Regions from separate parts of the Variovorax sp. Soil_C_33 genome, predicted to be linked through region 2. Evidence: predicted binding sites of a transcription regulator. Region 2 holds the regulator's gene; each other region holds the start of a gene.
What was found. Region 2 encodes sigma-54, which starts transcription at its own class of promoters, with help from an activator protein. Its sites were predicted from a motif close to TGGCANGNAANCTGCTTT; they were not measured.
Positions count from the first base shown of each region.

Region 1: AC3A6B_RS03590 (pilin) is a predicted target of sigma-54. The motif match lies at 980-997, and genes of this name have one in related genera.
Region 3: AC3A6B_RS06360 (P-II family nitrogen regulator) is a predicted target of sigma-54. The motif match lies at 1,162-1,179, and genes of this name have one in related genera.
Region 4: AC3A6B_RS20205 (urease subunit gamma) is a predicted target of sigma-54. The motif match lies at 1,287-1,304, and genes of this name have one in related genera.

Region 1 covers NZ_JBDGJK010000002.1:134,842-137,037, forward strand. Annotated here, with positions in the region: gene AC3A6B_RS03585 (3',5'-cyclic-nucleotide phosphodiesterase) at 44-850, shown strand; gene AC3A6B_RS03590 (pilin) at 1,053-1,499, shown strand; gene AC3A6B_RS03595 (hypothetical protein) at 1,572-2,196, shown strand, end outside.
Region 2 covers NZ_JBDGJK010000002.1:375,282-377,477, reverse strand. Annotated here, with positions in the region: gene AC3A6B_RS04735 (phospholipase D family protein) at 1-146, opposite strand, end outside; gene AC3A6B_RS04730 (RNA polymerase factor sigma-54) at 209-1,789, opposite strand; gene lptB (LPS export ABC transporter ATP-binding protein) at 1,807-2,196, opposite strand, start outside.
Region 3 covers NZ_JBDGJK010000003.1:207,374-209,569, reverse strand. Annotated here, with positions in the region: gene AC3A6B_RS06370 (GNAT family N-acetyltransferase) at 1-77, opposite strand, end outside; gene AC3A6B_RS06365 (DMT family transporter) at 88-1,023, opposite strand; gene AC3A6B_RS06360 (P-II family nitrogen regulator) at 1,274-1,612, shown strand; gene AC3A6B_RS06355 (LOG family protein) at 1,618-2,196, opposite strand, start outside.
Region 4 covers NZ_JBDGJK010000013.1:88,751-90,946, forward strand. Annotated here, with positions in the region: gene ureC (urease subunit alpha) at 1-53, opposite strand, end outside; gene AC3A6B_RS20195 (urease subunit beta) at 56-361, opposite strand; gene AC3A6B_RS20200 (HupE/UreJ family protein) at 358-954, opposite strand; gene AC3A6B_RS20205 (urease subunit gamma) at 974-1,276, opposite strand; gene AC3A6B_RS20210 (hybrid sensor histidine kinase/response regulator) at 1,427-2,196, shown strand, end outside.

The DNA of each region.
Region 1 (2,196 bases), 240 kb from region 2:
GCAACCCGGTTCGGAACCAACTAGAAAACAAAGGGCCTCGCATATGCAGGTGCGCGTGTTGGGTTGCTCGGGCGCCATCGCCAAGGACTGCCGCACGACCTCATTCCTGGTCGACAGCGACCTGCTGGTCGACGCCGGTACCGGCGTCGGCGACCTGAGCCTGGACGAAATGGCCGCCATCGACGACGTCGTGCTCACCCATTCGCACCTCGACCACATCGCCGCGCTGCCCCTGATGATCGACGCCGTGGCCAGCCGCCGCGGCAAACCGCTGCGCGTGCACGCCCTGCGCGCCACCATCGAGGCGCTGCGCGCCCACGTGTTCAACAACGTCATCTGGCCGGATTTCGCGAGCATTCCAAGTCGCGAGGCGCCGTTCGTGAGCTTTCACGACATCGTGGTCGGCCAACAGCTCCAACTGGGAACGCGGGCGCTCAAGAACATCGAGGTGCTGCCGGCTGTGCATACCGTGCCGGCCTGCGGCTACGCCGTGCGTTGCGCGAAGGGTGGGCCGAATTGGGTGTTCAGCGGAGACACCGAGCGCAATCCGGCCTTTTGGCAGCGGGTGAACCAGCTCGATGTGGGGATGCTGGTGATCGAAACGGCGTTCAGCAATCGGGAGCAGGCCCTTGCCCAGCGCAGCTTGCATTTGTCGCCTGCGACTTTGGCAGACGAACTGGCGCATATCGCGACCGGCAGGAGCTACCCGATCTATATCACTCACACCAAGCCGGCTGAAACCGAAGAGATCATGAGCCAGATCGACATGCTGGCGGCCGGCTCGCAGACCCATGGCGCGAAGGGGTGGGACATTCGGTGGCTGGAAGCGGCGGGGGTGCTGCAGGTCTGACACTGTCGGTGGATGACTGACAAAATTTGTCATTCCGCGTGTGGCATATGCAACGGGTTGTGTCACCTCTTGTAACTGCAGCGTGAACAAATGCACACCAAGGTTTGCTTCAGAGGCGCCCAGCCGGGGTGGCACAGATGCTGCGGAGGTTCAACGCACCGGGGGCTTTCCTCGGGCCCCTTCAATCAACCGGAGTTTTTGAATGAACCGTCGTTCCATCGCACGCAATGTGCAAAAGGGTTTCACCCTTATCGAACTGATGATCGTTGTGGCGATCATCGGTATCTTGGCTGCTGTGGCGCTGCCGGCGTATCAGGACTACACGAAGCGCGCTCGCGTTTCGGAGGGTCTAGGCCTGGCTTCTGCTGCTAAGGCTGGCGTGGGCGAGTATTTCGCGTCTAAGGGTGCGTGGCCGACCAGCAACGCCTCTGCTGGTCTGCCGAGTTCTGCCTCGATCAAGGGCAATGCCGTGACCAGCGTCGCGGTCGGCGCCAATGGCGTGATCACCATTACTTACAACACGTTGGTCGACTCCGGTAAGAACGTCACGCTGACGCCGTCGAGCGCCAATGCTGGCAGCGTCAAGTGGACGTGCAAGCCTGGTGCGAGCGCGATGGCATCGAAGTACCTGCCGTCGGAATGCCGTTGAGTCAATAGTCAACAGCTCCCAAAAAAAGGCACATCATGTGCCTTTTTTTTCATTTCTGCGAACTGCCCCTCGATGAGACCTACCCTAACGATCCGACTCCCCTGGGCCGTTGGACTTTCGAATGCGACATGGTGGAAGTGGGGGCTGCTCCTGCTCACGGTCGCAGCCTGCTACGCGCCAGGGCTAAAAGGGGGATATGCCTTTGATGACGACGTCAACATTTTGCAGAACTCCAGCCTGCGACTGCACTCCCTCCAATGGGACGGGCTGTGGTCCGCTGCTTGGTCAGGCGATGCTGGGCCGCTGGGAAGGCCGATCGCGCTTGTTACTTTCGCCTTGAACCTGTACTTCGGAGGCACCGATCCGTATTATTTTAAGCTGATCAATTTGCTCATCCACTTGGTTAATGTGCTCTTGGTGGGCGCTCTTGCGCAAACCTTGTGCGATGCATTTGAGCAAAAATCGACTCGGACTACCTCAATTCAGAACCCCAACGCTTGGTCAGGCTGGGTGGTCGCCAGCATCTGGGGACTCCATCCGCTAAATTTGACAGCTGTGCTATACGTCGTACAGCGCATGACCAGCCTGTCTGCGTGCTTCGGGTTCGCCGCGTTGCTCATCTTCTGCCGCTACCGAATTGCAACAACAAGAGGCCCAGTGGGTCGCCGCCCGTACCTCGCCCTGCTGGGGCGCGTAC
Region 2 (2,196 bases):
AGCCGGAAGCCGCTCAAGTCCGCATCCGGCTGCGAGGCCTTGGCGATGCGGCCCAGCGCGGTGTCGGTGGACAAGAGCATCGCCTTGGAGGGCGTGCGGTCGAATTCGGCCGGCAGCATCGCGCAGCCGCTGGCCAGCAGGAGCATCGCGGTCAAGGCCAAGCCCAGGCGCCTCCACTGCGGCCACGGACCTGGGCGGGCGCGCATCGCTACAAGGCCTTGCGCAGGTTCGCAGGCGCGATGCGCAGCGCCTCGCGGTACTTGGCCACCGTGCGGCGCGCGCACTCGATGCCCTGCTCCTTGAGCATCTCGGACACCTGGCTGTCGGACAGCGGCTTCTTCACGTCCTCGGCGCTCACGAACTGCTTGATCAGCGCGCGCACCGCGGTGCTGGAGGCGTTGCCGCCGGTTTCGGTGCCGAGGGCCGAACCGAAAAAGTACTTGAGCTCGACGGTGCCGTAAGGCGTCGCCATGTACTTGGCGGTGGTCACCCGGCTGATGGTGGATTCGTGCAGGCCCAGCTCGTCGGCGATCTCGCGCAGCACCAGCGGCCGCATCGCGAGCTCGCCGTGCACGAAGTAGCTCTTCTGCCGCTCGACGATCGCGTTGGAGACGCGCAGGATGGTGTCGAAGCGCTGCTGGATGTTCTTGATGAACCAGCGCGCTTCCTGCAGCCGCTGCGACAGCGCCTGGCTGCCCTCGCCCTTGTGCTGCTTGAGCGCGCCGGCGTAGATGTCGTGCACGCGCAGCCGCGGCATGACCTCGGGATTGAGCATGACGCGGAACTTCGCGTTGGTGCCGTGGCCGATGCGCGTGACGATCACGTCGGGCACGACGATGTTGCGCTCGACATCGACGAAGCGGCGCCCCGGCTTGGGTTCGAGCTTCGCAATCAGCTGCAGCGCGGCGCGCACCTCGTCCTCGTTGCTGCGCGTGAGCGTGGCCAGGCGCTTGAAGTCGCGCCGCGCGAGCAGCTCCATCGGCTGCTTGCAGATCGCGATGGCGGTCTTGCGCACCTGGGCCTCGTCCTCGCTGTCCCTGGCGCTCGCCAGCTGGCGCAGCTGGATGGTCAGGCATTCGCCGAGGCTGCGGGCGCCGACGCCGGCCGGCTCCAGGCTCTGCAGCAGGCCCAGCGCGACCTGAAAGTGGTGCACCAGCTCGTCGAACTGGTCGTTGTCGTCGCCCGCGAGGCCCGAGGCCAGCGCCGGCAGCGAATCCTCGAGGTAGCCGTCGTCGTTGAGCGACTCGATCAGGAAGCGCAGCGCGGCGCAGTCGTTCTCCTCCAGGCGCAGCGACAGCGCCTGCCGGTGCAGGAAGGACTGCAGCGATTCCTGGCTGCGCGCGAGCTCGGTCGCATCGGCGCGCTCGTCATCGCCGAGGTTGTTGGCGCGCGCGGGCGCATCTCCGCCCCATTCGCTGTCGTCGGGCGCAAGGTCGACCGTGCCGTCGCCCTCCCAGTCGGGCTCGCTGTCGGCGGGCGCAGCCGCTTCGGCATCGCCGTTGGCGGCGACCGCCACCTCGGTCGGCGCCGCGGCCGAGCTGGGCGTGAAATCGGTCTCGCCCTCGGCCTGGCGGTCTTCGTCGCGCACCGGCGCGTCGGCGGCCTCCAGACCGAACTCCTCGCGCGGCGCCTCTTCGGCCGTGCGCTCGAGGAATGGATTCTCGTCGAGCATCTGCTCCACTTCCTGGCTCAATTCGAGCGTGGAGAGCTGCAGCAGCCGGATCGACTGCTGGAGCTGCGGCGTGAGCGCCAGGTGCTGGGAAACGCGAAGCGAGAGCCCTTGCTTCATCGAAATACGGCCCCTCCCTACATCCGGAAATGTTCGCCCAGGTACACGCGTCGTACCTCGGCGTTGTCGACGATCTCCGAGGGCGTGCCTTGTGCCAGCACATGCCCGTCGCTGATGATGAAGGCGTGATCGCAGATGCCAAGCGTTTCGCGCACGTTGTGGTCGGTGATGAGCACGCCGATGCCGCGCTCCTTCAGGAAGCTGATGATCCGCTGGATCTCGATCACCGCGATCGGGTCGATGCCGGCGAAGGGCTCGTCCAGCAGGATGAAGCGCGGCTGCGTGGCCAGCGCCCGCGCGATCTCGACGCGGCGGCGCTCGCCGCCCGACAGCGCCAGCGCTGGCGAATCGCGCAGGTGGTCGACGCGCAGGTCGTGCAGCAGGTCGCCGAGGCGCTCCTCGATGCG
Region 3 (2,196 bases), on a different contig from region 2:
GCGGCCAGCAGGCCGTCCCAGGCGGCGGCTTCGATTTCGGACGCGGCGCCGTGGATGCGGATGACAGGGGCGGTCAAAGGAGTCTCGTCAACGCTTGCTTGTACCAAGGTTTTCGGCAATGTAGATGCCGCCGAGCACCAGGACCAGCGCCACCGCGTGATAGGCCGACAGGGGCTCGCCCAGCACGAGGACCGCCAGCAGCGGTCCGAAGATCGGCACCAGGTTGAGGAAGACGCCGGCCCGTGCGGGACCGATCAGGCCGACCGCGTGGATGAAGCTGACCTGCGAAATGAAGGAGGGCAGGAGTCCAATGAAGAGGATCAGCGCCACGCCCTTCGGCGTCGGCATGAAGAAGTCGCCCATTGCGATCTCCGCCACGACCAGCGGCACCGAAACGAGGCAGGCCACCGCCGCCGTGGCGGCGAAGAACACGATGGCCGGCACCTGGGGCCGGCGACGCAGCCCAAGCGCATAGCCGGCATAGAGCAGGCTGGCGACGATCATCCAGACGTCGCCGATGTTGAAGGCCAGGTCCGCGAGCAAGGCGAGCTGTCCACCCGAGGCCACCACTGCGATGCCCGCGATGGTGAGCACCACGCCCACGAACTGCAGCCAGGTGATTCGGATGCGAAAGAAGAACAGGCTGCCCACCAGCATGAGCACCGGGATGGTGCCCTGGATGATCGCGATGTTGATTGCCGTCGTGTGATGCGCCGCGGCGTAGAAGAGAGCATTGAACCCGGTGAAGCCCAGCGTGCCCATCAGAGTGATGAAGCGCCACGAAGGCAGCAGGCTGCGCCAATGCGCTGCGATCTGGCGACGCGAGCTGAGGCCGAGCGCAATGCAGCAGACGATCCAGCGCGAAAAGGTCAGCATCATGGGCGACACCTCGCCCACTGCGAGCCGGGCCGCCACCGCGTTGGCGCCCCAGATCAGCGTGGTGAATACCAGCAGCGGGTAGGCTTGGCCCTGGAGCCAGGGAAGGAAGGAGCCGAAAAAGCCGGCGGAAGGACCTGAACGCATCGAGCGCCGAGCGTATCAGTCCCGGTCGCCGGGCGTGGAATGCGTTCGACAAGCCATGGCTTCCGAAGGCGAATGACATAATTTCCGAGCGGGTGGCCTCGCCGGCAACTCGCGAAGACGGCCGATGCGACGGCATCCTGGCACGCTACATGCAGGATGCTGTGAGCATCGAAAGATCATCGCTGCGGGTTACGGATTGGCGCTACCCTATCACCAGCAAGTTCAACGAAACCGCCGGAAGAGAGACCGTATGAAGCAAATCACCGCCATCGTCAAACCGTTCAAGCTCGACGACGTGCGCGAGGCCCTGGCCGAGGTTGGCGTCACCGGGCTCACCGTGACCGAGGTCAAGGGCTTCGGCCGACAGAAGGGGCACACCGAGCTCTATCGGGGTGCGGAGTACGTGGTCGACTTCCTGCCGAAAATGAAGGTCGAAGTGGTGGTCAACGAGGCCGATGTCGAACGTTGTGTCGACGCGATCGTGAACGCCGCCCGCACGGGCAAGATCGGCGACGGCAAGATCTTCGTGACCAATGTGGAGCGCGTGGTACGCATCCGCACCGGCGAAGAGGACGAAGCCGCCGTCTAGCGCGCTCAGAGCACCTCGGCGAGCTTGTCGCCGCGCGGATGGCGGCCCGCTTCCTCGACCAAGGCTTCGAGCAGGGCCGGGGCTTCGCCACCCGCTCGTATCAACCCCATCTGCCATTCGCCCATGAAGCCCTCGCGCACGCTGTGGGCAAGAAATTCGAGCAGGCCGGCGTAATAGCCCGCGACGTTCAGGATGCCGACCGGCTTGTCGTGGTAGCCGAGCTGGCGCCAAGTCCAGATCTCGAACAGTTCCTCGAAAGTGCCGATGCCGCCCGGCAGGGCGATGAAGGCGTCTGCGCGTTCGCCCATCATGGCCTTGCGCTCGTGCATGGTGTCGACGACGTGCAGTTCGTCGCACAGAGGATTGGCGAGCTCCTTGTCGACCAGGGCCTTCGGAATGATGCCGACCACCCGGCCGCCCGCCGTGCGCGTGGCTTCCGCCACCGTGCCCATCAGGCCGGTGCGGCCGCCGCCGTAGACCAGCTGGCCGCCGCGTTCGCCGATCCAGCGGCCGACCGCCTGGGCCACGGCCGCGAATTCGGTCCGCTCGCCGGGGCGCGAGCCGCAATAAACACAAATCGAGAA
Region 4 (2,196 bases), on a different contig from region 2:
CCCACGGTGGGGCCGAAGATTTCGGCGTAGGCACGCCGGCCGATGGTTGCCATGTTCAGAGCTTTCCTTGCACCAGTCCGCGGAAACCGTAGACCACGCGGTCGCCGGCGAAATCGACCAGCTCGACCGTGCGCTGCTGGCCCGGCTCGAAGCGCACCGCAGTGCCCGAGGCGATGTTCAGGCGCATGCCGCGCGCGGCCTCGCGGTCGAAGCCCAGGGCGCCGTTGGTCTCGGCGAAGTGGTAGTGCGAGCCGACCTGGATCGGCCGGTCGGCGGTGTTCTGCACCACCAGCGTGACCGCGCGGCGGCCGGGGTTGAGAACGTGGTCGCCCTCGTCGGTGATGAGTTCGCCGGGCGTCATGCGAGTCCGCCCAGCAGGGCGACGCCGAAGATCGCGACCGCTGCGCCCGCAACGCGCGGCACCCAGCGGTTGGCATGGCGCAGCGACCAGCCGATCGCAATGCCGACCGCATGAAGAAGTCCGGTGGCGATGAGCATGCCGGCCAGCGTGAGCGCGGCGCCGGATTCGCTGTGCAGTTCCTGCCCGTGTGCCACGCCGTGGAAGACAGCGAATACGCCGACGAGCGCTGCCGCGGCCAGCGCCGGCAGGCGACGCTGCGTGAGAACCAGCAGGCCCAGCGCCAGCAGCGAGGCGGCGATCATCGGCTCCACCGCCGGCAGCTGCACGCCCGCCAGGCCAAGCAATGCGCCGGCCAGCAGCATCAGTGCAAAGCCCAGAGGCGCCCACAGAAGATCGGGCCAGGCACGGCGTGCCGTGAGTGCGCTCCACAGGCCGACCGCCACCATCGCGGCCAGGTGGTCAACCCCCGTCAGCGGATGCAGGAAGCCGGACAGGAATCCGTGGTGCAGGCCGGCATCGGCGCCGGTGTGGGCGGCCGCGGCCAGCGGCAGTGCCGCGATCAGGAGCAGAGGGGCTTGGCGAAGAAGGCGCATGGTGGTGACGGTTGGTTTTTCAAACGATGGGTTGGTGCACGGTCACGAGCTTGGTGCCGTCCGGAAAGGTGGCCTCGACCTGGATGTCCGGGATCATCTCGGCCACCCCGTCCATCACGTCCGCGCGCGACAGGACGCTGCGGCCCTCGCTCATCAGGGCGGCAACGCTCTTGCCGTCGCGCGCACCCTCCATCACGGCGGCCGAGATCAGCGCCACGGCCTCGGGGTAGTTGAGCTTCAGCCCGCGTGCGCGGCGCCGTTCGGCCAGCAGGGCGGCCGTGAAGATCAGCAACTTGTCTTTTTCTCGCGGTGTCAGTTCCATGGGCAGCAATATTGCAACACTCGTGCCGTCGTCATGGCCCCCACGCTCCTTCACTGCGTGTACTCGCTGCCCCCCGAGGAGGCCTCAGGCCGCCTTGGGGCGGCCCGGCGCCGGCCTGTTGCGATGGCATGAAAGCTGCACTTTGAACCCGTGGACTCTACCGCCGTTCCCCCGCTCCCGAGCGACGATGCACCGCAGCGCATCGTCAAGGTCCGGCGCGACTACAACAGCTGGGTGGCGCGCGAAACGCTGGAGGACTACGCCCTGCGCTACACGCCCCAGCGCTTCCGCCGCATGTCGGAGTGGCGCGTGGCGAGCACGGCCTTCGGCGGCGCGGCCTCCTTCCTGATCCTGGAGGCGGTCGGCGCCACGCTGCTGGTGCAGTACGGCTTCATCAACGCGGCCTGGGCCATCCTGGTCACCGGGCTGATCATCTTCCTGGCCGGCCTGCCGATCAGCGTCTACGCGGCGCGCTACGGCGTCGACATGGACCTGCTCACGCGCGGCGCCGGCTTCGGCTACATCGGCTCCACGCTGACCTCGCTGATCTACGCCTCCTTCACCTTCATCTTCTTCGCCCTCGAGGCGGCGGTGATGGCCTATGCGCTCGAGCTCGCCCTCGGCATCCCCGTGGTGTGGGGCTACCTGGTCTGCGCGCTGGTGGTGATTCCGCTGGTCACGCACGGCATCTCGGCCATCAGCCGGCTGCAGGTCTGGACCCAGCCGATCTGGCTCGTGATGCTGGTGGTGCCCTTTGGCTATGTGCTGGTGCGCGATCCTGGTGCGTTCGAAGGCATCGTGCACTACAACGGCATCAAGCCCGGCGCCATCGGTTTCGATATGCACCTGTTCGGTGCCGCGCTCACCGTCGGCATCGCGTTGATCACGCAGATGGGCGAGCAGGCCGACTACCTGCGCTT